DNA from 3 places in the Nonomuraea sp. B19D2 genome. Region 2 is predicted to be linked to each of the others. Evidence: riboswitches for the same ligand, from Rfam matches in the RefSeq annotation. Region 2 holds a riboswitch; each other region holds the start of a gene.

Region 1 (7,484 bases), on a different contig from region 2:
TTTTCAGTGTTATTTCGCAGAATTGCGGGATTCGTCCGTTTCTAGCCCGCGCACCGTCGGCTTCGCGTACGGCTTCCGCGGCGCGCCCGGGCAGTGGTGGCACGATGTGGTGCTCCGGGCCCTGGCCGACCGTCTCGGCCGGGAGGCCGCCAACGCCTGGCTGGGCTACGCGTTCGAACTGGCCGAGATCCACGTCCACCCGGACTACCAGGGCAAGGGCATCGGCCGTGCCATGATCCGCACGCTCTGCGCCGGCCGCCCCGAGCGCTCGGCCGTGCTGTCCACCCACGACCAGCCCACCGCCGCCCGCAGCCTCTACGCCAGCATGGGCTTCACGGACCTCCTCACGAGGTTCGTGTTCCCTGGCGGCCACGAGGACTACGCCATCATGGGCCGCCCCCTGCCCTTGACCTGACCGCACCCCGCTGAGGAAGGCGTGACTGCTGGGTTTGTTTGGGCATGGGTTGGGGCACCATCCATTACGTAAGGTATCCGTCCCTTTACCCACCGTCTACTGTCCCCTGCCCGTCACCCGCCCGGTCCCCCTGCGGACGGGTGGCGGGCCACCCCACCCTCAGTGCGACGGTGCGACCCATCCGACGCGCCCCACCCAGCGCGCGGACCACCCCGCCGCCCAGCCTCCCGCCATGCGGGTCCCCTCCGGCGCTGGTGCGGCGGGACGGTGGCCGCGAAACGCGGCGCAACGATGTGCGGCGGGACGGCCGCGAAAGGAAGCGCTCAGCCACCGTACGGCGGCCGCGTCGAGCGGTCGCCGCCGTCACCCTCAAGCGGAAAGAGCCACCCGCTCGAGGCGCTGGAAGACTTCACGCGAGGCGCTGGAGCGGTTGAACGTGATGAAGTGGATGCCCGGCGCGCCCTCGTCGAGCAGCCGCTGGCACAGCTCGGCCCCGTGGTCGATGCCGAGCCGCCGCACCGCCGCCGGGTCGTCCGCGACCGCCTCGAAGCGGGCCGCCACCTCCGGCGGGAACGGCGCCCCCGACAGCTGCTCCGACCGCGCGATGGTGCTCATCTGCGTCACCGGCATGATGCACGGGATGATCGGCGTCTCGCACCCCCTGGCCGCGACCCGGTCGCGCAGCCGCAGGTAGTCCTCCGCCCGGAAGAACATCTGCGTGATCGCGTAGTCGGCCCCCGCCTGGCACTTGCGCACGAAGTATTCGGTGTCGGACTCGATGGACGGCGAGCGCGGGTGCTTGTACGGGAAGGCGGCGACGCCGACGCAGAAGTCGCCCGCCTGCCTGATCAGCCGCACCAGCTCCTCGGCGTAGATCACGCCGTCAGGGTGCTGCACCCACTCGGCCGACGGGTCGCCAGGGGGGTCCCCGCGCACGGCCAGGATGTTGCGCACCCCGGCGTCGGCGAAGCGCCCCACCAGGTGGCGCAGCTCGCGGATCGAATGGTTGACCGCGGTGAAGTGCGCCACGGGCGTGAGCGTCGTGTCGTGGGCGATCCGCTCGACGATGCCGACCGTGCGGTCACGCGTGGAGCCGCCCGCGCCGTACGTCACCGACACGAACGTCGGCCGCAGCGACTCCAGCTCCCTGATCGCCTTCCAGAGCTGCCGCGCTCCCTCGTCGGTCTTCGGCGGGAAGAACTCGAAGGAGAACGACCGGCCACCGGCGGCGAGCAGGTCGCGGACGGTGGGAACACGATCGGGCCGGATGGAGGGTCGACCAAGCGCCATGCCCCAAGGTTACAGGGCACCTCGCCGCCGAAAGGTCATGGACGCGCCTCCTTTAGGGGCCGGCGCGCCACTCTAGGGGTCACAGCCATGTCACCTCCCGGGCCACCCACCACACCTCTGGGACACCTGCGGATCCGAGTCCGGGCCCCCGGCCACTAGTCTCAAGGCATGACCACTGACGCCGCCGGCATGGACACCCTGCGCAAGCAGGTGGAGCGTGCCCTCGGAGAGTTCGTCGAACGGCAGTTGCCCGCCCCGGGCGATCCCGAGCTCGCGCCGCTGCGCACGGCCGCCGACGAGCTGCTGTCCGGCGGCAAGCGGCTGCGCCCGGCGTTCTGCTACTGGGGCTGGCGCGGCGCGGGCGGCACGGACGTGCCCGAGATCTTCACCGCCGCGGCCTCGCTGGAGCTGCTGCAGGCCAGCGCGCTGGTGCACGACGACGTGATGGACAAGAGCGACCTGCGCAGGGGGATGCCGTCCGCGCACCGCCGTTTCCAGGCGCTGCACGAGAAGTCGGGCTGGCACGGCTCCGCGGAGCAGTTCGGTGAGGGCGCGGCGATCCTGCTGGGCAACCTGCTGCTGATCTGGTCGGGCGAGATGTGGCGCACCAGCGGCCTGCCGCCCGAGTCGCTGGCGGCGGCCCAGCCGGTGCACGACCACATGCGCACCGAGCTGATGTGCGGCCAGTACCTCGACCTGCTGGAGCAGGCGCACGGGGAGAACACGTTCGAGTCGGCGCTGCGGGTGGCGCTGTTCAAGAGCGGGAAATATTCGGTGGAGCAGCCGCTCAGGCTCGGGCTGGTGCTCGCCGCGGGCAAGCTCGCGCCGTGGATGGACGAGCTGTGCACGGGGTACGGCACGCAGGTCGGGATCGCGTTCCAGCTCCGGGACGACATCCTCGGGGTGTTCGGCGACCCGGCGCAGACGGGCAAGCCCGCCGGCGACGACCTGCGTGAAGGAAAGCGGACGATGCTCGTCGCCCGCACGCTGGCGGCCGCCTCCCCCGCCGACGCGGCGACCGTGCGGCGGCTCCTGGGTGATCCCGGGCTGGACGAGCACGGGGTGGACACGTTGCGGCGGATCATCGACGGCACCGGGGCGTTGCAGGAGTGCGAGGACCTGATCGGCGACTACCTGGACAAGGCGTTGTCGGCGCTCGACGACGCCCCGGTGACCGCCGAGGCCCGTGTGGCGCTGACGGAGCTGGCCATCGCCGCCACCTCCCGCAAGACCTGACGCGCACTCGGGGCCCTGCTCGGGTGCGGACGCGCACCTTCATAGGGCCAGTACGCGGGGCGTGCCGAAAGCGTCCGCCACCACGCGGGCGCGCCGGTCAAGGGCCCGAGGCGCCCGCGGGGTGGCGGACGCCTCGGCGCGAGGCCGGCGGGACACGTGTGGCCGTGCCGGGGCGGCCTGCGGGGCTCAGCCGGAGGACAGGCGCTTGGCGAACTCCGCCGCGGCCGCCCCCGGGTCATCCGCGTCCGTGATCGCGCGTACGACCACCACCCGGCTCACCCCGTACGACATCACCTCGTCCAGGTTGGCGAGGTCGATGCCGCCGATCCCGAACCACGGCCGTGCGGTCTCCAGCGCAGCCGCGTGCCTGAGCAGCGGCGGGCCGGGGGCCGGGCGGCCGGGCTTGGTGGGCGTGGGCCAGATGGGGCCGCAGCAGAAGTAGTCGACGCCCGGCTCCACGGCCGCGGCGGAAGCCTCGGCGGCGGAGTGGGTGGACCGTCCGATGACGATGTCGTCGCCGAGTATCTCTCGCGCGACCGTCAAGGGAAGGTCGTCCTGCCCCAGGTGGAGCACGTCGGGGCGGGCGGCGTAGGCGACGTCCGCCCGGTCGTTGACGGCCAGTAGTTTGCCGTGCCGGTCGCAGGCGTCGCGGAAGACTTCGAGGAGCGCGAGTTCTTCGCGTGCCTCCAGGCCCTTCTCCCGCAGCTGGATGATGTCCACGCCGCCGGCCAGCACCGAATCGAGGAACTCTGCCAGGTCGCCGCGGTCGCGCCGGCCGTCGGTGCAGAGGTAGAGGCGGGCCTCAGAAAGCGAGGGCTTGGGCACGCCGCTTGACCTCGGTGTGACGGCCGGCCTTGATCGCCTCGATGGGCGACCCGGGCAGGGAGTCGTCAGGGGTGAAGAGCCAGCGCAGCGACTCGACATCGTCGTAGCCGGCGTCCAGCAACACGGTCAGTGTGCCGGGCAGGCCCTTCATCACGTCCTTTCCGTCGAGGAACACCGCAGGCACCTGCGGCCCGCCGCTGCCCCGGCGCACGCCGAGCAGCTTGTGGTCCTTGAGGAGTTGCTTGGCCCGCCCGATGGAAAGGTCCAGGCGCGAGGCCACTTCGGGGAGAGTGAGCCACTCAGCTACGAGCTGGTCGGTCTCCCGGTCGATCTGTGCAACAGAAAGCGTCACGAAACCACAACTACCACATGGCGTGCTTGCTCAAACAACACAATCCCGTAGAGGGACATCTGGATCTACCAGGCGTTCCACGTCGAGCCGGTGTCCCGCGTCGATGATTCTGCGCCCCTGTACGAGGTCCCGCGGCCGGTCCACGGCGAGCACCGCCGCGGCGACGTCGTCGGCCGTGAGCCAGACGGCCGACCACTTGCCCTCCGGGTCGCCACGGTAGACGAGCCGCTCCCCCGCCGGATGATGGCCCGCGTACTGCACCATGTGCCCGAACTGCTCCGACCAGAAGTACGGAACGGGATCGTAGGCCACGTCCTCGCCCAGCAGGCTCGCGGCGGCGACCTCGGGGGCGTTGAGCGCGGTGTCCCAGTGCTCGACCCTGAGCCTGGTCTGCCAGCGGCGCGACCACCAGGCGGCGCAGTCGCCGACGGCGACCGTGTCGGGCAGCGAGGCACGCAGGTGCTCGTCCACGACCACGCCGTTGTGCAGGTCGATGTCGGCGCCGGTGAGCCATTCGACGGCCGGCCGCACGCCGATGCCGGTGACGACCACGTGGGCCGCCACGAACTCGCCGCCGACCAGGCGCACGCCGCCCTCGTCCACGGAGTCGACCATGGTGCCGAGCCGCAGGTCGATGTCGTCGTACCAGCGCTGGGTGCGGGCCCCGATCTCGGCGCCGACGGCGGTCGCGAGCGGCGCCGGGCCCGCCTCGATCACGGTCACCGCGCATCCGGCGCGGCGGGCGGCGGTGGCCACCTCGGCGCCGATCCAGCCCGCGCCGATGACCGCGACGCGGGCGCCTGGGACGAGCATGGCCCTGAGCTCATGGGCGTCGTCGAGCGTGCGCAGCACGTGCTGGGGGCCGTCGCCGGGCAGCCTGATCGGCTCGGCCCCGGTGGCGATGACCAGCCCGTCGTAGCCCACCTCGCCCTCGGTGGTCTCCACGACGCCCGCGCGCAGCGACTTGGCGCTGACGCCGGGGCGGAAGTCCACGTCGATCGCGGCCAGGTCGGTGCCGACGTAGCTGGTGTCGGCGTCGCCGAACAGCACGGCCTTGGACAGCGGCGGGCGGTCGTAGGGGCGATGGCGCTCCGCACCGATCAGAGTGATCCTTCCGCCGAATCCGCGTCCGCGCAGCGCTTCCACGGTGCGCACCCCGGCCAGGCCGGCTCCTACCACCACGACATGATTCACGTTCATGACCATAACGGAGGGCGGTGCCGGGCCGACGCGGCGAGGTCGTAGGCTGGGGACGGAAAGACGCGCGGGAGTCCGGCCGTAACCGGGCTGAGAGGAAGGCTTCACCGGGCCTTCGACCGCAAGACACCTGATCCGGATCATGCCGGCGAAGGGAGCGCGAATGGATGTGATCGTGGGCGGCGGGGTCGTCGGGCTCTCCGTGGCCTGGCGGCTGGCTCGCGACGGACGGCCTGTCACCCTGGTGGACCCCGCCCCGGCCTCGGGCGCCTCGCACGCGGCCGCGGGGATGCTGGCGCCGGTCAGCGAGGTCGCCTACACCGAGGTGCCGCTGCTGCGGCTGGGTGTGGCGTCGCTGCGCCGCTGGCCCGCCTTCGCCACCGAGCTGGCCGCCGATGCGGGACTGGCCGGCACCGAGGCCCTGGATCTGCGCTCCGACGGGACGCTCGACGTGGCGTTCGGGACGGACGACCTGGCGGCGCTGGACGAGCTCGCCACGTACATGGAGAAGCTGGAGCTGCCCGTCGAGCGGCTGAGCGGGCGCGAGTGCCGCCGGCTGGAGCCCATGCTCGCCCCCTCCGTGCGAGGCGGGCTGCTGGCTCCCGGCGACGCCTGGGTGGACCCGCGCCGGGTGACGGCGGCGCTGCTCGCCGCCCTCGACCGGCGGGGAGTCCCGCTGGTGCGCTCGCGCGTCGGCGAGCTGCTGCGCGACGGCGGCCGGGTCACCGGGGTACGCCTCGGCGAGGGCGCCGAGATGCGGGCGGAGCGGGTCGTCCTGGCGGCCGGGGTGTGGAGCGCCGGGCTGGCGGAGGTGCCGGTGCGGCCGGTCAAAGGGCAGATCATGCGGTTGCGTTCCCCGCAGCCGCTGCTCACCCGCTGCGTACGCGGCACCGTGCACGGCACGCCGGTCTACCTCGTCCCCCGGGGCGACGGCGAGCTGGTGGTCGGGGCGACCCAGGAGGAGATGGGGTTCGACACCCGGGTGACCGCGGGCGGTCTGTACGAGCTGCTGCGGGACGCCAGGGAACTGGTGCCGGGCGTCACCGAGCTGGAGATCGCCGACGTGGTGGCCGGGCTGCGGCCGGGCACGCCGGACAACCTGCCGGTCATCGGCCCGAGCGGCACGCCCGGGCTCGCGCTGGCCACCGGCCACCATCGGGGCGGCGTGCTGCTGGCCCCGCTGACGGCCGACATCCTGCTGGGCGAAGAGGGCGAGCTGGCGGCGTTGTGCACGCCTGGAAGGTTTCGGGAAATTTCATGATTGTGACGATCAACGGGGCCGTGCACGAGGTGGCCGACGGCATGACCGTGGCGCAGGCCGTACGCAGATTGACCACGGCCGCCACCGGGGTGGCCGTGGCCGTGAACGACGAGGTGGTCACGCGGAGCTCGTGGGAGACGACGGCGCTCGGCGAGCATGACCGGGTGGAGGTTCTGACGGCGGTGCAAGGTGGATGATCTGATCATCGCCGGGGAGAAGTTCGCTTCCCGGCTCATCATGGGGACCGGCGGCGCGCCCTCGCTGGAGGTGCTCGACCAGGCGCTGGCCGCGTCCGGCACCGAGCTGACCACGGTGGCCATGCGGCGGCTCGACCCGAACGCCCGCGGCTCGGTGCTCGACGTGCTGCGCAAGCGGGACATCAAGGTGCTGCCCAACACGGCCGGCTGCTTCACCGCGGGCGAGGCCGTGCTGACGGCGCGGCTGGCCAGGGAGGCGCTCGGCACGAACTGGGTCAAGCTCGAGGTCATCGCCGACGAGCGGACGCTGCTGCCCGACCCGATCGAGACGTTCGACGCGGCCGAGCGGCTGGTGGCCGACGGGTTCGTGGTGCTGCCGTACATCGGGGACGATCCCGCGCTGGCGCGCCGGCTGGAGCAGGCGGGGTGCGCGGCCGTGATGCCGCTGGGCGCGCCGATCGGCTCGGGCCTCGGCATCCGCAACCCGCACAACATCGAGCTGATCGTCGAGGTCGCCTCGGTGCCGGTGGTGCTCGACGCCGGCATCGGCACGGCCAGCGACGCTGCGCTGGCGATGGAGCTGGGCTGCGACGCCGTGCTGCTGGCCACGGCGGTCACCAGGGCGCAGCGGCCCGACCTCATGGCGGCGGCCATGAAGGGTGCCGTGGCGGCGGGCCGGCTGGCGCGGCTCGCGGGCCGCATCCCGCGCAG
Region 2 (7,484 bases):
AGTCGATCTCGTACGCCCTGTGAGCGCTGCTCGCGCTGTTGTTGCCCGTCCAGGTCTGGCCGCAGGGGAACGGAAGCTGGAAGCTCGGCGCGGCCAGGGTCGACACTGGCGGGACGTCCACCTGGTTCGGCGGGTCGCCCCCCTCTCCCTCGTGCTCGTGCTCGTGCGTGGACGACGGCGTGGGAGACGGGGTCGGGGCGGCCCATGCCGCCGACGCGATCGGGCCCGACGCGAGGCTGAAGAGCAGGGCGAACCCGGCCGTAAGCACCCCTCTGGGTCTCATGCGGATACCTTTCTGCGCGCGCCGGAGGGGCGATGCCCAGCCGGCGCCGCGAACTGTCCGTTGGATCTCTCGAAGCGCTCTTGCTGGGGATCAAGATTGCGAATACGGCATACAAATAACATCCAAAATCGGTATAAAGGCCCTTCCAGCTTGAACGCCCAACCGATCGGGCGCCCCGTCCGGCGCCCAGCTCAGGAGAACGCGCGGTCATGGTGGTTGAACAGCCCGTATTCAGTGTTCTGGGGCCGTTACAGGTCCGGGTCCCGGAAGGGCCCCTCCGGATCGCGGGCAGGAAGCCCAGGCTCCTGCTCGCCTCGCTGTTGCTGGACGCCAATCAGGTGGTCAGCTCCGACGTGCTCGTCGAGGTGTTGTGGCCGCGGACGCAGCCGTCGTCCGCCGTGGCCAACGTGCGCACGTACGTGAGCTCGCTGCGCTCGGCCGGCGTCCAGATCGTGGCCCAGGCCTCCGGCTACGCGATCGAGCTCGACGCGGACCGGCTGGACGCCCTGCGGTTCGAGGACCTGGTGGCCAGGGCACGGGCGGCGGGCCGTACCGAGGAGGCCTTCGAGCACTTACGCGGGGCGCTGGCGTTATGGCGCGGGACACCGCTCGGCGACCTGCCCGCCAGCCCGCTCTGGGACGGACGGCTGCGCGCCCTCACCCAGGCCAGGCTGGCCGCGGCTGAGGAACTGGTCGAGTTGAAGCTGGCCCGCGGCGAGCACGCCGGCGCCATCGACGGCCTGCGGGAGCTGATCGGCGAGCACCCCTACCGGGAGGATCTGTGGCAGCGCCTGATCCTCGCCCTGCACCACAGCGGCCGGCGGGCCGAGGCGCTGCACGCCTACACCACGATCCGGCGGCAGCTCGTGGACGAGCTGGGCATCGAGCCGGGGCAGGATTTACGTGACGTGCACGCCTCCGTGCTGGCGGGCGACCCTCCGCCCGTGCCCGTGCTGCCGGTTGATCAGCCCCCGGCGCCGCACCAGCTCCCCGCGCACGTGCTGCCGGGCGATCGGCCCCCGGCCCCGCACCAGCTCCCCGCGGACGTGCCGGACTTCACCGGCAGAGCGGCGGACGTGGCGGCCCTGACGCGCGCACTGTCGGCCGAGGAGCGGCGGCCGGACGGGCCGCCGTCGATAGCCGTGGTGACCGGGCCGCCCGGCGTGGGCAAGTCGGCGCTGGCCGTGCACTGCGCGCACGCCTTGCGCGCCGAGTATCCGGCCGGGCAGCTCTATCTGTGCCTGGGCGGCACCGACGCGGACCCGGCCGACCCCCTCGACCTGCTGGCCGAGGCGCTGCGGGCGCTCGGCGTCGCGGAGCCGGCCCTGCCGCCCACGCTGCGCGAGCGGGCCTCACTGTATCGATCCTTGCTGGCCGAACGGCCCATGCTGGTCTTCCTCGACGACGCCGCCGACACCGCGCAGGTACGCGCCCTGCTGCCCGGCAGCGGCTGCGGGGTGCTCGTCACCAGCCGGCTGCGGATCGCGGAGTTGCCCGGCGCCCTCCAGCTCGAGCTCGACGTGCTGCCGCCCGCGGAGGCCGAGCAGCTCCTCGGCAAGATCGTCGGCGTCGACCGGGTGGCCGGGGAGCGCGAGGCCGCCCAGGCGATCCTGCGCTCCTGCGGCCACCTGCCGCTGGCCATCAGGGTGGCGGGGGCCCGGCTGGCCGGGCGGTCCGGCTGGCCGCTGAGCGTGCTGCAGCAGCGGCTGGACGACGAGACGAGCCGCCTCGACGAACTGCGCGCCGGCGACCTCGAGGTACGCGGCTCGTTCGAGCTCAGCTACCGCCGGCTGCCCGGTGACGCGGCCCTGGCCTTCCGCGCGCTCGGCCTGCTCGGCTCGCAGTCCGTGCCGGGCTGGGTGGCCGACGCCGTGCTCGACCGGCACCGGGCGGACACGGTGGTCGACACCCTGGTGGACGCGAACCTCCTGCGCCTGGCCGGCACCGACCCCGTCGGCCAGCCCCGCTACCGCCTGCACGACCTGGTCCGCTGCGCCGCGAAGGAGAAGGCGGGCGGGCCGACCGTCGACGGGGCCGAGCGGCACGCGCTCGTCAGGGTGCTCGGCGGCTGGCTCACCGCCGCCGAGCACGCCGCCACGCGGCTGCCGACGACCCTGTTCGGGCTGACGTCCGACGGGGCGCCCCGCTGGAGCCTGGCGCGGGAGACCCTCGGCCGCCTGACCGCCGAGCCCCTGTCGTGGTTCGACGCCGAGCGGGAGTCCCTTGTGGAGGCGGTACGGCTGGCCGCCGGCGCGGGCCTGGCCCAGTCCGCGTGGGGGCTGGCCGCGACGCTGGTCCCGTACTTCGACCTGCACTGCCTCCTGGACGAGTGGCAGGCCACGCACCGGATCGCCCTGGACAGCGCCCGCGCGGCCGGCGACCGCCACGGCGAGGCGGCCATGCTCCGCGGCCTGGCCCAGGTCTGCGTCTACCAGGACCGGTACGCCGAGGCCGGCGAGATGTTCAGGCGGGCGCGGGCCATCTTCCACGAACTGGGCGACATCCGGAGCGAGGCGATCTCGATCTGCGGGCTGGCGGCGGTCAACCAGTTCTCCAACCGGCACCTCAAGGCGCTGGGGTCTTTCAGGCACGCGCTGGCCATGTTCCTGGCCATCGGCGACAGGAGCGGCGAGGCGTACGCGCGGCAGGCGATCGGGCGCGTCTACCTGTCGCTGCGTGACGTGCGCCAGGCCTCGCGGTGGCTCGGGGACGCGCTGCGGCTGGCCGAGGAGCTCGGCGACGCCCACCGCGAGGGCTGCGTGTCGATACAGCTCGGCCGCCTGTACGACCTGGTCGCCGAGTCCGAGCGGGCCATGCGCTACCAGGGGCACGCGCTGGACATCTTCGAGTCGCTCGGGGACCGGCACTGCGGCGCGTACGCGATGCGGAACCTCGGCGGGCTCCAGGTGGCCAGGGGCGACCGGTTGGACGGCTCCGACCAGCTGGAGCGCTCGCTGATGATCTTCCAGCAGCTCGGTGACCGGAGCGGGGAGGCCGACACGTACCAGACACTGGGCGAGCTGTACCGCTCGTCCGGGCGTGCCGCGCTGGCCCGGCACTACCTGCACCAGGCCCTCGAGCTGCGCAGGGAGCTCAGCGACTCGTACGCGTGACGGCGGGGTGTCAGGCGAGCCACTGCGCCGTGGGCCAGGTCTCGAGGCGCCAGGCGCTGTCCCAGAACATCCACTCGTACTCGGTGGCCCGGCAGAACGCCTCCTCCATCGCCCCGCGCGTCCCCGGGTCGGCGAGCTCGGCCAGCCGGTCCACGAGCGCCTTGGCCTGCTCCACCGAGGCCGCGAAGGACGGGTCGGAGTAGGTGGATATCCAGGTCCGGTACGGGTGCCCGGCGGCACCCGCCGTGCGTTCGAGCAGCGCCGCGCCGACGTCCTGGTACACCCAGAAGCACGGCAGCACGGCGGCGGCGAGCACCGGCAGCGGGGCGGCGAGCGCCGTGGCCTGGAGGTAGGAGGAGTAGGCCAGGCAGGTCGGCGAGGTGGCGATGCCCGCCGTCTGCTCGGCCGTCAGCCCGAACTCCTCGAGGTAGCCGGCGTGCAGGCCGCGCTCGACGACCAGCGCCGTGTGCGCGCTCTGGGCGAAGAACGCGGCGTCGGCCGGGTCGGTGGCGCGGGCCGAGGCGGTCGCGAGCACCTTGGCGTACGCCACCAGGTAGCGCCCGTCCTGGACCAGGTAGAACGCGAAGCGGTCCCGGTCGAGGGTGCCGTCGCGCAGCGCGGTGTTGAACGGGTGGTCGTGGATCGCCTCGAGCAGCGTGGCCGTGCGCGTCCAGATCTTCTCGGAGAAGGTCACCGATGACGTCCCTTCGCTAGTGCGAACTAGATCAGGTTCGACGGGTGTGATCTCAGCCCGGCGCGCCGGGCACCCCGCGTCGCGGGCAACGTTAGCAGACGGCGAGATGACCGGCGCTCGCGGCCGGCCTCCGTGCCCAACGGCACCAAGCCGGGCATCGGATCCCCCACTACTCGCACCTGGTGTGACCGCTTCAATCGATGATCGCGGTGACTTCGGCCTCGATGAGGATGCCGGGCTCGAAAAGCACGTCCACCCCGATCAGCGCGGCCGGCGGCGTGGCGATGTCGAACTCGCGGGCCGCCTGTTCGATGCCCGCGTTGAAGGCGTCGTACATCTCTCTCTTCCAGCCTGCGGCGTACCACGTGAAGCGGACGACGTCGTGGAACGTCGCTCCGGCCGCGTCCAGCGCTTTGGCGACGTTGCGGTAGACCTGGGTGACCTGCCCTGCGAGGTCGCCCGGTGCCACGAGCTCGCCGTTCTCGTCCCAGGCGACCTGTCCCGCGATGTGGACCTGCCTGCTCCCCCTCGCCACCGCGACGTGGTGGTAGAGCGGGACTTGGACATGCCTGTCAGGGTTGATGAGCGAAACAGCCACGAGATCTCCTGATCGGTTAGGTGATCGAGGCGCCGGAGGGCGCCCGTGCTCTCTTGCGGTTACTCAGAAACCATAGGAGAGTGTTCGCTGACGTGGAAGAACGCACTTTTTAGAGACTGGGGAACCTGATGGTGACCAAGCAGTTCGCGGGCACGGCTGACGAAGCGGACCTGAGGCGCGCGGACTCCCTGGCGCGGGAGATCTTCTCTGATGTCGCCAACAAGTGGGCGTTGCTTATCATCGAGACTCTCGGTGAGCGCACCCTCCGCTTCATCGAGCTGCGCGACGAGGTCGAGGGCATCAGCCACAAGATGCTCACCCAGAACCTGCGCATGCTGGAGCGCAACGGCCTGGCCGAGCGGAAGGTGCATCCCACTGTGCCGCCGCGAGTCGAGTACACCCTCACCGAGCCGGGCCAGGCCCTGCGCGCCACGGTTGATCTCATCTGCGGCTGGACCCACCAGTACTTCGGCCACATCGAGACCGCCCGCCGGCGCTTCGACGCCTGACGGCTCCCCCACCCCGACGCCGGTGCCCCTAGCAAGATCGGCGTCCATCATCGGCGTGTTGAGCGTTCTGGACGACGGCGCCCACGTAGCAGTTCGCCGCCGAGCAGGGCCGCGCACGCCCCGGCAGTCAGCAGCCCACCAGCGAGGAAGGTGCCCCGTACATCGGCGAGCGGCAGGACCAGTCCCCCAAGCGCGGCACCCGCTGCGATGCCGGCGTTGTAGGCACCGGAGTTCGCTGCGAGCGCGATGTCCGTGCGGCCCGGGGCGCAGTGCAGCATCGCGTTCTGCGTGGTCATGAACACCGGCCCGAGTGCACCGCCCATCAACACCAGGAACACCACCGCCGCCACCGGATGAGCGCCGAACGCGTACAGGCCGAGCATCCCCACCGCCTGCGTGGCCACGGCGGTGGCCAGCGCGGACTGCGCAAAGCGGTCCAAAAACGCCGCGGTGATGCTCACTCCGGCCAGACACGCGACACCGAAAACCACGAACAGGGCGCTGACCGCGCTCGGGGAGAACCCGCTCACGTCGCCCAGGAACGTCACGATGTAGGTGTATCCCGTGAACGCCCCGGTGGCGGACAAGGTCCCGGCCGCCAGCACCGTCCAGAACCGCCACACGTCGGGACTGGTCGCGTAGGCGGCTGGCTCTTCTTCCGGACGCGAAGTCGGTAGCAGAACGGCGATCGTCACCAAAGAACAGAGCCCCAGAGCCGCCAGCATGGCGATGGGCACCTGCCAGTTACTCTGCTGGCCCAGCCAGGTCCCAGCGGGAACGCCCAGCACGAGAGCGAGCGAACCAGCGACGGACAACGCCCCGATCACACGCCCCCGGACCTCGGGCGCGAACAGGCCCACCGCGACCGGCCCCATTACGGCCCAGAACAGCGCCTGGGCGAGCGCGGTCAGCAGCCGCGCCACCAGGAGCAGCCAGTAAGAGGGGGCCAGCGCCGCAACAAGACTGGACACCACGAGCGCGGCCAGCAGTCCCGTGAGCACATAACGTCGGGGCACGGCCCGCACGACGTGGGCGATCGGCACCGATGCGACGGCCACCGTCACGCCGTAACCGGTGACCAGGAGACCGACCGCTGACAGGGACACCCGCAGGTCTTCGGAAATGAGCTCCAGGAGGCCGACCGGCAGGTTCTCCGCGGTGTTGAAGGTGAGGGCGGCCAGCATCAGGGCGCCGAGCACCGCCAGCCTGTGCCATGGAGCCGGTTGTCGGGGGATCGTACGGTCTCTTCCTGTCCTCGCCCGTTGCACCTGCTCAGTGGCACTGTCCATGCACGTACCTCAGCAGGCTCACCAGTCCCGCTGCAACAGGATTCAGAGGGCCGGCGGATCAGTCTTCCCTGCCTATGGCTGGGGCAACGTCAGGCATTTCTGTGTCCCCCGATCGGTGAGCGGATAAGGCACGTGATTTTCGTCCACCGCGACGATCGCTCCGCCGGCCGGGAAGCAGTCCTGAGTCACCGACCCCACGCCTTGGGCGCGGTTGTAGTAGACCCAGAGGGGACGGGCGGGATCTTCCGTATCAGTGCGGTAGACGTTGTCGGCGAGTTTGATGGACTTCCCGCAGTAGTTGATCTGGCCGTAGGGCTGACCGGTGGGTGCGGCGCGCGGGATGAAGATGTCGTTGCGTTCGATGGTGATCTCCTTCCCCCATGCGTTGGTCGTGCTGCACAGGGCGTCAGGCGTGCCCGAGAAGACGATCAGGTGGCCGAAGGTCGGGTAGTACGTGGTTTCCGGGGGTGCCGGGAGCAGGGTGCCCTTGATCTTGTTGTCGGTGATCCTCATCACGGGCGTCGCGTCCTGGCACAGGAATTTCGGGCCCTGGCCTTTGATGGTGTTGCGCCGCACGGTGCTGGAGAAGGTCGGATCGGTCTGCCGGTGGACGCCCCGGGCGACCGGAGAGGGGTCATTGGCCAGATCTCGCAGATAGCGCTCCCAGATCGGCGAGGTCAGCTGCACCGCAGAGCCTCTGGTGGCACAGGCCACAGCGAATCCGTTCTGGCCATCGAGCACAGAGTCCTCCACGACCCCGCCGACGATGCCCATGTCCACCACGTCGCCGCTCTTGCCCAGCGGATTTCGCAGGAAGGAGTGGCGTACCGTCACGTTCGCCGAGCTTTCGCCGTGCGGCATGGCGATCCCGCCGCCGAGGTTGCCGGTGACCCGCACGTGGTCGAACAGGATGTTGCCGGTCATCCCCACCGCATCGTTGCAGGCATCGACCTGCCGGCCGCTCTCGTACTGGCCCCATTCGGCGTCCTTGGGGGTGC
Region 3 (7,484 bases), on a different contig from region 2:
GTCACCGGGACCGCCAGGGCCGTGCGCAGCGCCGTGAGGCCGGCCTCCGCCGTGGTCCCGTCGCCCAGGGCCGCCACGTTGACCGCGGTGACCATCGACAGGCCCAGGGCCGCGCCGAACTGGAACGACGTGTTGATGAGACCGCTCGCCAGCCCCTGCTCCTCCGGCGCGATGCCGTCCGTGGCCACGATCGTGAGCGGGCCGTAGACGAAGGCGAACATCAGGCCGATCAGCAGCATCGAGGGCAGCATGGCCGCGTACGTCCAGTCGAGCCCCACCCCGAGGAAGAGCGCGTACGCCAGCAGCCCCGACAGCAGGCCGCCCAGGACGACCTTGGCGTTGCCGTACCGGTTGACCAGCCACGGCGTGAGCGTCGGGGCGAGGATCACGTCGGCGGCCGCCGCCAGCAGGGCCAGGCCCGTCTGGATGGTGGACCAGCCGCGCAGCTCCTGCAGATAGAGCGTGACCAGGAACTGGAAGCCGAAGAACGAGGCGGTGAGCAGGGCGGCCAGCACGTTCGCCCGGACGAGGGCGCCCGACCTGAGTATGCCCAGGCGGACCAGGGGGCGGGCGGAGCGGCGTTCCACGGCCACGAAGGTCCCGAGCAGCGCCAGGCCACCGAGGAAGGCGGCCACCGTCAGCGGCCAGCCGTCGGACGGGTGCTCGAGGCGTACCACCCCGTAGACCAGCAGCATCATCGCGCCCGTGACGCTCAGAGCGCCCGCCGCGTCGAAGCCGCCGCCGCGAGACTCGGAAGGGGAATCCTTGAGCAGCGGGATCGCGGCGAGGAGGATCACCAGCGACAGCAGGACGGGCGCGAAGAAGACCCAGCGCCAGCCGAACGCGGTCAGCAGGCCGCCGATCACCAGCCCGAGCGCGAAGCCGCCCGCCGCCGTGCCGGCGTAGATGAGCAGGGCCCGGTTGCGCCGCGGGCCCTCGGGGAAGGTCGTGGTGAGCAGGGAGAGCCCGGCCGGGGTCATGAACGCGGCGGCCACCCCCGTGACGAACCTGGCCACCAGCAGCACCCACCCCTCATGAGCGAATCCGCCGAGCCCGGAGAAGGCCAGGAACACCCCCAGCCAGAGCAGGAACATCCGCCGCCGGCCCAGCAGGTCGGCCGCCCGGCCGCCGAGCAGCATGAAGCCGCCGTAGCCGAGCACGTACGCGCTCACGACCCCGCTCAGCACCCCCGTTGACAGCCCCAGGTCAGCCCTGATGGACGGGAGGGCGACGTTGAGCATGGCCACGTCGATGCCCTCGAGAAAGATGGCTCCGCACAAAACAATCAGCACGCCCCAAGAGCGAGCAGGCATAACAAACTCCCGGTTACTTCTAGGCATTTCGGTTCTCTCTTGTAACCGGACACATCATCAGCCAACATGAAATGTCATGGAAGAAGGCACTTCGGAATCACTCGGTTACTGCGACAGCACCGTGGAAGCCGACTACGACGTACGCCAGTGGGACACCCGCGAGGACTGCGAGGTCCGCCAGATACTCGACCGCATCGCGGACAAGTGGTCGCTGCTGGTGATCGCCCTGCTCGACTGCCAGAGCCTGCGCTTCACCCAGCTCCGCCGCGAGATCGACGGCGTCAGCCAGCGCATGCTCAGCGTGACCCTGCGCCAGCTCGAGCGCGACGGCCTGGTCAGCCGCACGGTCCACCCCGTCGTGCCGCCCAGGGTCGACTACGCGCTGACGCCGCTCGGCCGTACGCTGCACCAGACCATAAAGGCGCTGGTCACCTGGACGGAGGAGCACCAGCGGGAGATCGCCGAAGCGCGTGCCGCCTACGACTCGCGTGTTGATGGCCTCACTCCGTGAGGCGGGCTCGGTCGCCAGATGCCGCCGCCTTCCCCCGTCGCTCCTTCGTCGCTCCTCCTCCAGGCGGCGGCGCTCCCTCGCCGCGAGATGATGGAGTCATGACCGTTCCTGAGATCGAAGCCAGTGCCGTTCCCGACGACGCCTACCTGCTCGACGTCCGAGAGCAGGACGAGTGGGTCGCCGGGCACGCGCCGGAGGCTGTCCACATCCCCATGACCCAGATCCAAGGGCGGGTCGACGAGGTGCCCGGCGACCGGACGGTCTATGTCGTCTGCCGGGTTGGCGGCCGGTCCCTGCAGGTCGCGGCCTGGCTCAACCAGCTCGGGCGCGACGCGGTCAACGTCGGTGGCGGCATGCAGTCGTGGGAGTTCGCGCGTCGCCCGATGGTCAGCGAAACGGGGCAGACGCCCTTCGTGGCCTAAAAATCTTCTCAAAGCACATGTAAAGCCTCCCTGTGGCGTTTCTGCCGCCACTAGGGCATGATGAGGGCGCCAACTTCAGATCGTCGCGGGAGCTCGGGGTTCACCGGGCTGAGAGGGCAGCACACGATCCGCTGCCGACCGCCTGAACCTGTCCGGGTAATGCCGGCGTAGGGAGTGTGCGATGACGCATGTCGCCGACGAAGTTCCCCTGACCCTCGAGGGCAGGCCGCCGAAGACGCTGGGCGTGCTCGACCAGGGTGCGCTCTGGGCGAACCTCGGCGTGAGCCTTCTGGGCTTCTCCGGAGCGCTGCTCCTGCTCGACCCGCTCGGCGGCGCCCCGCTCAGCCTGGCCGCCGCGCTGGTGGCCGTCGTGGTGGGCAGCCTGATCGGCACGGCCATGGTCGGCCTGTCCGCCATCCCGGGCACACGGACGGGGGAGCCCGCGATGGTGCTGCTGCGGGGGCTGTTCGGCGCGCGGGTCTCGTACGTGCCCACGGTGCTGAACATCGTGCAGATGATCGGCTGGGGCGCGTTCGAGCTGTGGGTCATCGCCAAGGCCGCCGGTGCCATCTTCGGCGCGGTGCCGTACGCGGTGTGGGTGATCGCGGCCGGAGCGCTGACCACCGCGCTCACGATCTGGCCGCTCGGGTCGGTGCGGATCCTGCGGCGGTACGTCACCATCGGCGTGATCGTGTCGCTGGTGTGGTTCGCCTGGTTCTTCCTGACCCGGGCCCCCGTGCACACCGGCGGGTCCTGGGCGGCGTTCGCCCCGGCCGTCGACTACGTGATCGCGCTGTCGGTGTCGTGGGTGCCGATGGCGGCGGACTTCGCCCGGCACTCCAGGTCGAGCGGGGCCGCGTTCACCGGCGTGGTCGGCGGGTACACGTTGGCGCAGGTGGCATGCCTGGGGCTGGGCGTGTACGCGGTGGCCATGGCGGGGGCGGACGCGGTGCTGGCCGATGGGACGTCGGTGTTCGGCCCGTTCGTCGCGGTGCCGCTGGGCGCGCTGTTCTTCGCGATCCTGGTGCTGCGCGAGACCGACCAGTCGTTCGCCAACGTCTACTCCACCACGGTCTCGCTGCAGAACCTGATGCCGCGCGTGGACCGGCGCATCTTCTCCACCGCCATCGGCGTGCTGACCGTCGCGATCGCCCTGTTCGTGGACGTCACCTCGTACGGGGCGTTCCTGGGGGTGATCGGGGCGGTGTTCGTGCCGATGTTCGCGGTGCTGGCCGTGGACTACTTCGTGCTCGGCGGCTCGCGCGGCTGGAACACCGCGGAGAACGCGCCCGCGCGCTGGTCGAGGCTGGTGCCGTGGGCCCTTGGCTTCGTCGCGTACTGGCTGACGACCTCCACGCCCACGGTCCCGAAGTGGGACGCCTTCTGGCAGTCGGCCCGCGAGGCCATCGGCTTCACCCGGCAGCCGTGGATGAACGGCGCGCTCGGCGCGGCCGTCGTGGCCGCGCTGGTGGCGCTGCTCATCGGCTCGTTGACGCGCGCTTCTCGACGTTGAGCAGGTGCTGCTTGGCCGTGGGGCCGCCCGCGTAGTCGCCGAGCCCGCCGTCCTCGCGCACCACCCGGTGGCACGGCACGATCACGCACACGGGGTTGGAGGCCAGCGCGTTGCCGATCGCCCGCAGCGCGCGCGGCCTGCCGATGCTCGCGCCGATCTCCTCCAGCGTGGTCGTCGTGCCGTACGGGACCACCGTCGTCTTCTGCAGCACCGTACGGGCGAACGGCGTGGCCAGCGTCAGGTTCACCGGTGTGGCGAAAGCCCGCAGGCGGCCGGAGAAGTATGCGTCCAGCTCCCTGCGCACCGGGTCGAGCCGGCGCGCGTCCGGCCCGATGAACGTGCCCACATGCCTCGTGAGCAGCGCGAACACGTTGTTCTCCGGCTCGAAGCTGCACGCCACGATGCCCTTGCCCGTCACCGCGAGCACCAGCCTGCCGACGGCGCCGTCATAGGTGCCGAAGGCGATGTCGGGGGGCGTCTCGCCTCGATAGGTGCTGGAGGTCACCCGCAACAAGGCATCGAGATCGCCACTCGACATGGCACCCACCCCCCCCACCCACCGAGAATCGCCGTGACCGCAGCGTATCGGACGGATCGCCCGACGCACTCACCGTGCCACGTGCACTATGGAGGAGTGGGGGACGAATGGGCCGGGAGTGACGACGAGATAGCTCGTGCTGCGCTCGCCTGTTCGCCCAACGCCGTCGTGGTCGTCGACCGGGACCAGAGCGTGCTGGTCTGGAACGAGGCTGCCGAGCGGCTGTTCGGGTGGACGGCGGAGGAGATACTCGGGCGCCGCGCGCCGATCGTGCCCGGCGAGCTCACCGCCGAGCACAACGCCGTGCTCGAACGCGTACGCACCGGCGGCCAGGTCTCGGTGCGCACCAAGCGCCTGCGCAGCGACGGGACCGTCCTCGACGTGCGCGTCGACATCAGCGCGCTGCGCCTGGGCAGCGCCGTGGCCGGCTATGTCTGCGTGCACCATCTCGCGCGGGCCGACGAGCTGGCCAGGAACCGCATGGCCCGCCGGGCGCGTCTGGTGCGCAGGCTGACCGACGTGGTCGGCGACATCAACTCCGAGCTAGAGCTCTCCGCCGTGCTCGACCAGATCTCGGCCAGCCTGACCGAGCTCACGGGGGCGGACGCGGGCGGGTTCGTGCTGATCGAGGGGGACCGGTTACGCCTGGTCAGCACGTACCAGCTGCCGGACGCCATCAGGGGCACTACCACGGACCTGCGCACGAGCCTCGTGGACAAGCTCTTACGCACCGGCAAGACCGTCCTGCTGCAGTCGGACGGGCTGGACGACCTGGTGTGGGCGCGGCTGAACGGCCTGCACACGATCGCGCTCGGCCTGGCCGCCGTCGGCGGGCGCCCGTACGGAGCCCTGTACGCGCTGTTCGCCGAGAGCACGCCCGGGCACCTCGAACTGGAGCTGCTTGAGCTGCTGGCCGGGCATGCGGGCATCGCCGTCGGCAACGCGGTGGCCTACCAGGAGGCGGTGCGGCAGCGCGCGCACGAGCAGGCCGTCTTCGACGCCAGTGCCGACGGCATCGCCGTGCTCGACGAGGCCGGCCGCGTGGTGCGGTGGAACCCGGCCGCCGTCGAGCTCACCGCGTTCTCCGCCGAGGCCGTCATCGGCGGGCCGCCGCCGTTCCCGCTGCCCAAACCGGGCGAGAAGGTCACATTCCAGATGGAGAGCGGGCGGTGGCTGGACGTCGTGAGCGCGCGGATCGAGGAGACCGGCGAGGTGGTCATCGACTTCCGCGACGTGACCACGGCCAAGGAGCTCGAGGAGGCCAAGGACCTGTTCCTGGCCACGACCAGCCACGAGCTGCGTACGCCGATCACAATCGTGCGCGGGTTCGCCAGCACGCTCGACAGGCGCTGGGACAAGATGAGCGACCCGGAACGCCGCTCGGCCGTGCACACGATCGCCGAGCGGGCCAGGTCGCTGGGTGAGCTCATGGACCACCTGCTGCTCGGGGCCAGGGCGGGGGCGGACGAGCTGAAGGTGCGGATCGAGGAGTTCGACCTGGCCGAGCGGATCGACGCGGCCACCCTCGGGCTGCCCGCGCTGTCGGACAAGCACCGGGTCGAGGTGGACATTCGCGACGGGCTGCCGTACGTGCTGGGTGACGCGCTGGCCACGGACATCGTTCTGGGGCAGCTGCTGGAGAACGCGTTCAAGTACTCGCCCAAAGGCGGGCTGATCGGCGTGGCGGCCTGGCCCGAGGACGACAACGTGGTCGTGGTCGTGGACGACGAAGGGGTGGGCATCGCGCCGACCGACCGGGAGCGGATCTTTGAGAGGTTTGTCCAGGTGGACAGCGGCGACCGGAGAAGGTTTGGTGGAGTAGGGCTCGGTCTTTACATCGTCCGCAGCCTCGCGAGGGCTCAGGGGGGAGACGTGAGCGCCCATCCGCGACCCGGAGGGGGCACGAGAATGCGGCTCTTACTACGAGCTGTTTCCCCTATCGGATCCGACACACCGATGCGGTAACGAGGTGGTCACAGTTGCGCTGATCTATCGTCCAATGTGCACAAGCTGTGATCGAGATGCGGTTTCTGGGATCGAGTAACGGGGCATTTCGGTCGTACCGGGGAGTGTTCCCGCGGGGGGCACAGGGAACGGGGAGGTGGGTGTGTCAAGCGTGGTGCTGCTGCCGTACGCGCCGTCCAGCGTCGCCGTCGCCCGCCAGCGCCTGAGCACTGAGCTGCAGGACAGCGGGGTTTTTTCTGCGGCGATCGACGATGCCGTGCTGGTGGTGAGCGAGCTGCTGAGCAACGCGCTGAGGCATGCGCACCCCCTGCCGTCGGGGATGGTGAGGGTGGCCTGGCTGCGGAGCGACGATCACATCGAGGTGGCGGTGAGCGACGGGGGCGCGGCGACCGAGCCGCGGGCCGGCCGCCCGACCCTCTCGTCGCTCGGGGGCCGGGGGCTCGGCATCGTGGAGTACGTGGCGGAGAGCTGGGGGGTCCGGCATGACGGCGACACGACCACGGTGTGGGCCATCCTGCCCGCCCCTCGCGCATCGATGAACGGGCAGGTCAAGACCCTCAAAGAGGCCGGCTAGCGAGCACTGCCCGCTCGCCCGCGGTCCACGCCGTGGAGACGAGCAGGTAGAGCGCGGCCGCGAGCGGGAGCACCAGCGCGGCGAGCACGGAGCCGTACGGCAGCAACGGGATGATCTTCCTCAGCAGTCCCGGTTGCTCGTCCGTAACCTTGATGTTTCGGGCGGAGAACCACGCCACCGCTGTGACCAGCACAATGACCATAACAAAGACCAAAACTGGCATGCTGACCAGACCGTAATTAGCGACCATACCGGCCACCTGCTGACCCAGCGGAGCGCCGAAAAGGTCATGGCCAACCAGCGCGGTCGGATGCGTGGCCACCCGGTACATCAGCCACATGAACGGCAACTGCGCCAGCATGGGCAGGAATCCGGCGAACGGTGAGGTGCCTTCCTTGGCGTAGAGCGCGGACATCTCTTTGGAGAGGCGCTCGGGGTTGCGCGCGTGGCGTTTCTGCAGCTCACGCAGCTTGGGGGCGAGCCGTTCGCGGATCTTCGCCGCGCGGGTGCCGCGTACGTTGAGCGGCAGCAGCACGAGCCGTACGGCCAGCGTGAACAGCACGATCCCGAGCGCGGCGCTGCCCCCGGACATGTTGACGACGAACGTGACAAGAGAATCGATCATGAGCCCTACTTCGAGTATCCGAA

The links. Region 2 has a riboswitch for thiamine pyrophosphate ahead of tenA (thiaminase II). Riboswitches for the same ligand answer to the same signal wherever they lie in the genome.
Region 1: linked by a shared signal. The riboswitch ahead of thiO (glycine oxidase ThiO) and the one ahead of tenA (thiaminase II) in region 2 are both predicted to bind thiamine pyrophosphate.
Region 3: linked by a shared signal. The riboswitch ahead of ABN273_RS28180 (purine-cytosine permease family protein) and the one ahead of tenA (thiaminase II) in region 2 are both predicted to bind thiamine pyrophosphate.

What each region holds. Positions count from the first base shown of each region.
Region 1 covers NZ_JBEFAK010000003.1:351,337-358,820, forward strand. Annotated here, with positions in the region: gene ABN273_RS08235 (GNAT family N-acetyltransferase) at 1-415, shown strand, start outside; gene metF (methylenetetrahydrofolate reductase [NAD(P)H]) at 785-1,705, opposite strand; gene ABN273_RS08245 (polyprenyl synthetase family protein) at 1,874-2,941, shown strand; gene thiE (thiamine phosphate synthase) at 3,128-3,766, opposite strand; gene ABN273_RS08255 (Rv2175c family DNA-binding protein) at 3,744-4,118, opposite strand; gene ABN273_RS08260 (NAD(P)/FAD-dependent oxidoreductase) at 4,149-5,324, opposite strand; TPP riboswitch at 5,373-5,489, shown strand; gene thiO (glycine oxidase ThiO) at 5,479-6,576, shown strand; gene thiS (sulfur carrier protein ThiS) at 6,573-6,773, shown strand; gene ABN273_RS08275 (thiazole synthase) at 6,766-7,484, shown strand, end outside.
Region 2 covers NZ_JBEFAK010000041.1:46,176-53,659, reverse strand. Annotated here, with positions in the region: gene ABN273_RS45625 (M23 family metallopeptidase) at 1-283, opposite strand, end outside; gene ABN273_RS45620 (AfsR/SARP family transcriptional regulator) at 493-3,396, shown strand; gene tenA (thiaminase II) at 3,407-4,090, opposite strand; TPP riboswitch at 4,082-4,177, opposite strand; gene ABN273_RS45610 (RidA family protein) at 4,284-4,688, opposite strand; gene ABN273_RS45605 (winged helix-turn-helix transcriptional regulator) at 4,817-5,197, shown strand; gene ABN273_RS45600 (MFS transporter) at 5,245-6,396, opposite strand; gene ABN273_RS45595 (hypothetical protein) at 6,559-7,484, opposite strand, start outside.
Region 3 covers NZ_JBEFAK010000016.1:101,970-109,453, reverse strand. Annotated here, with positions in the region: gene ABN273_RS28195 (MFS transporter) at 1-1,292, opposite strand, end outside; gene ABN273_RS28190 (winged helix-turn-helix transcriptional regulator) at 1,390-1,824, shown strand; gene ABN273_RS28185 (rhodanese-like domain-containing protein) at 1,923-2,246, shown strand; TPP riboswitch at 2,322-2,437, shown strand; gene ABN273_RS28180 (purine-cytosine permease family protein) at 2,428-3,759, shown strand; gene ABN273_RS28175 (methylated-DNA--[protein]-cysteine S-methyltransferase) at 3,725-4,297, opposite strand; gene ABN273_RS28170 (sensor histidine kinase) at 4,394-6,262, shown strand; gene ABN273_RS28165 (ATP-binding protein) at 6,405-6,836, shown strand; gene ABN273_RS28160 (YidC/Oxa1 family membrane protein insertase) at 6,820-7,461, opposite strand.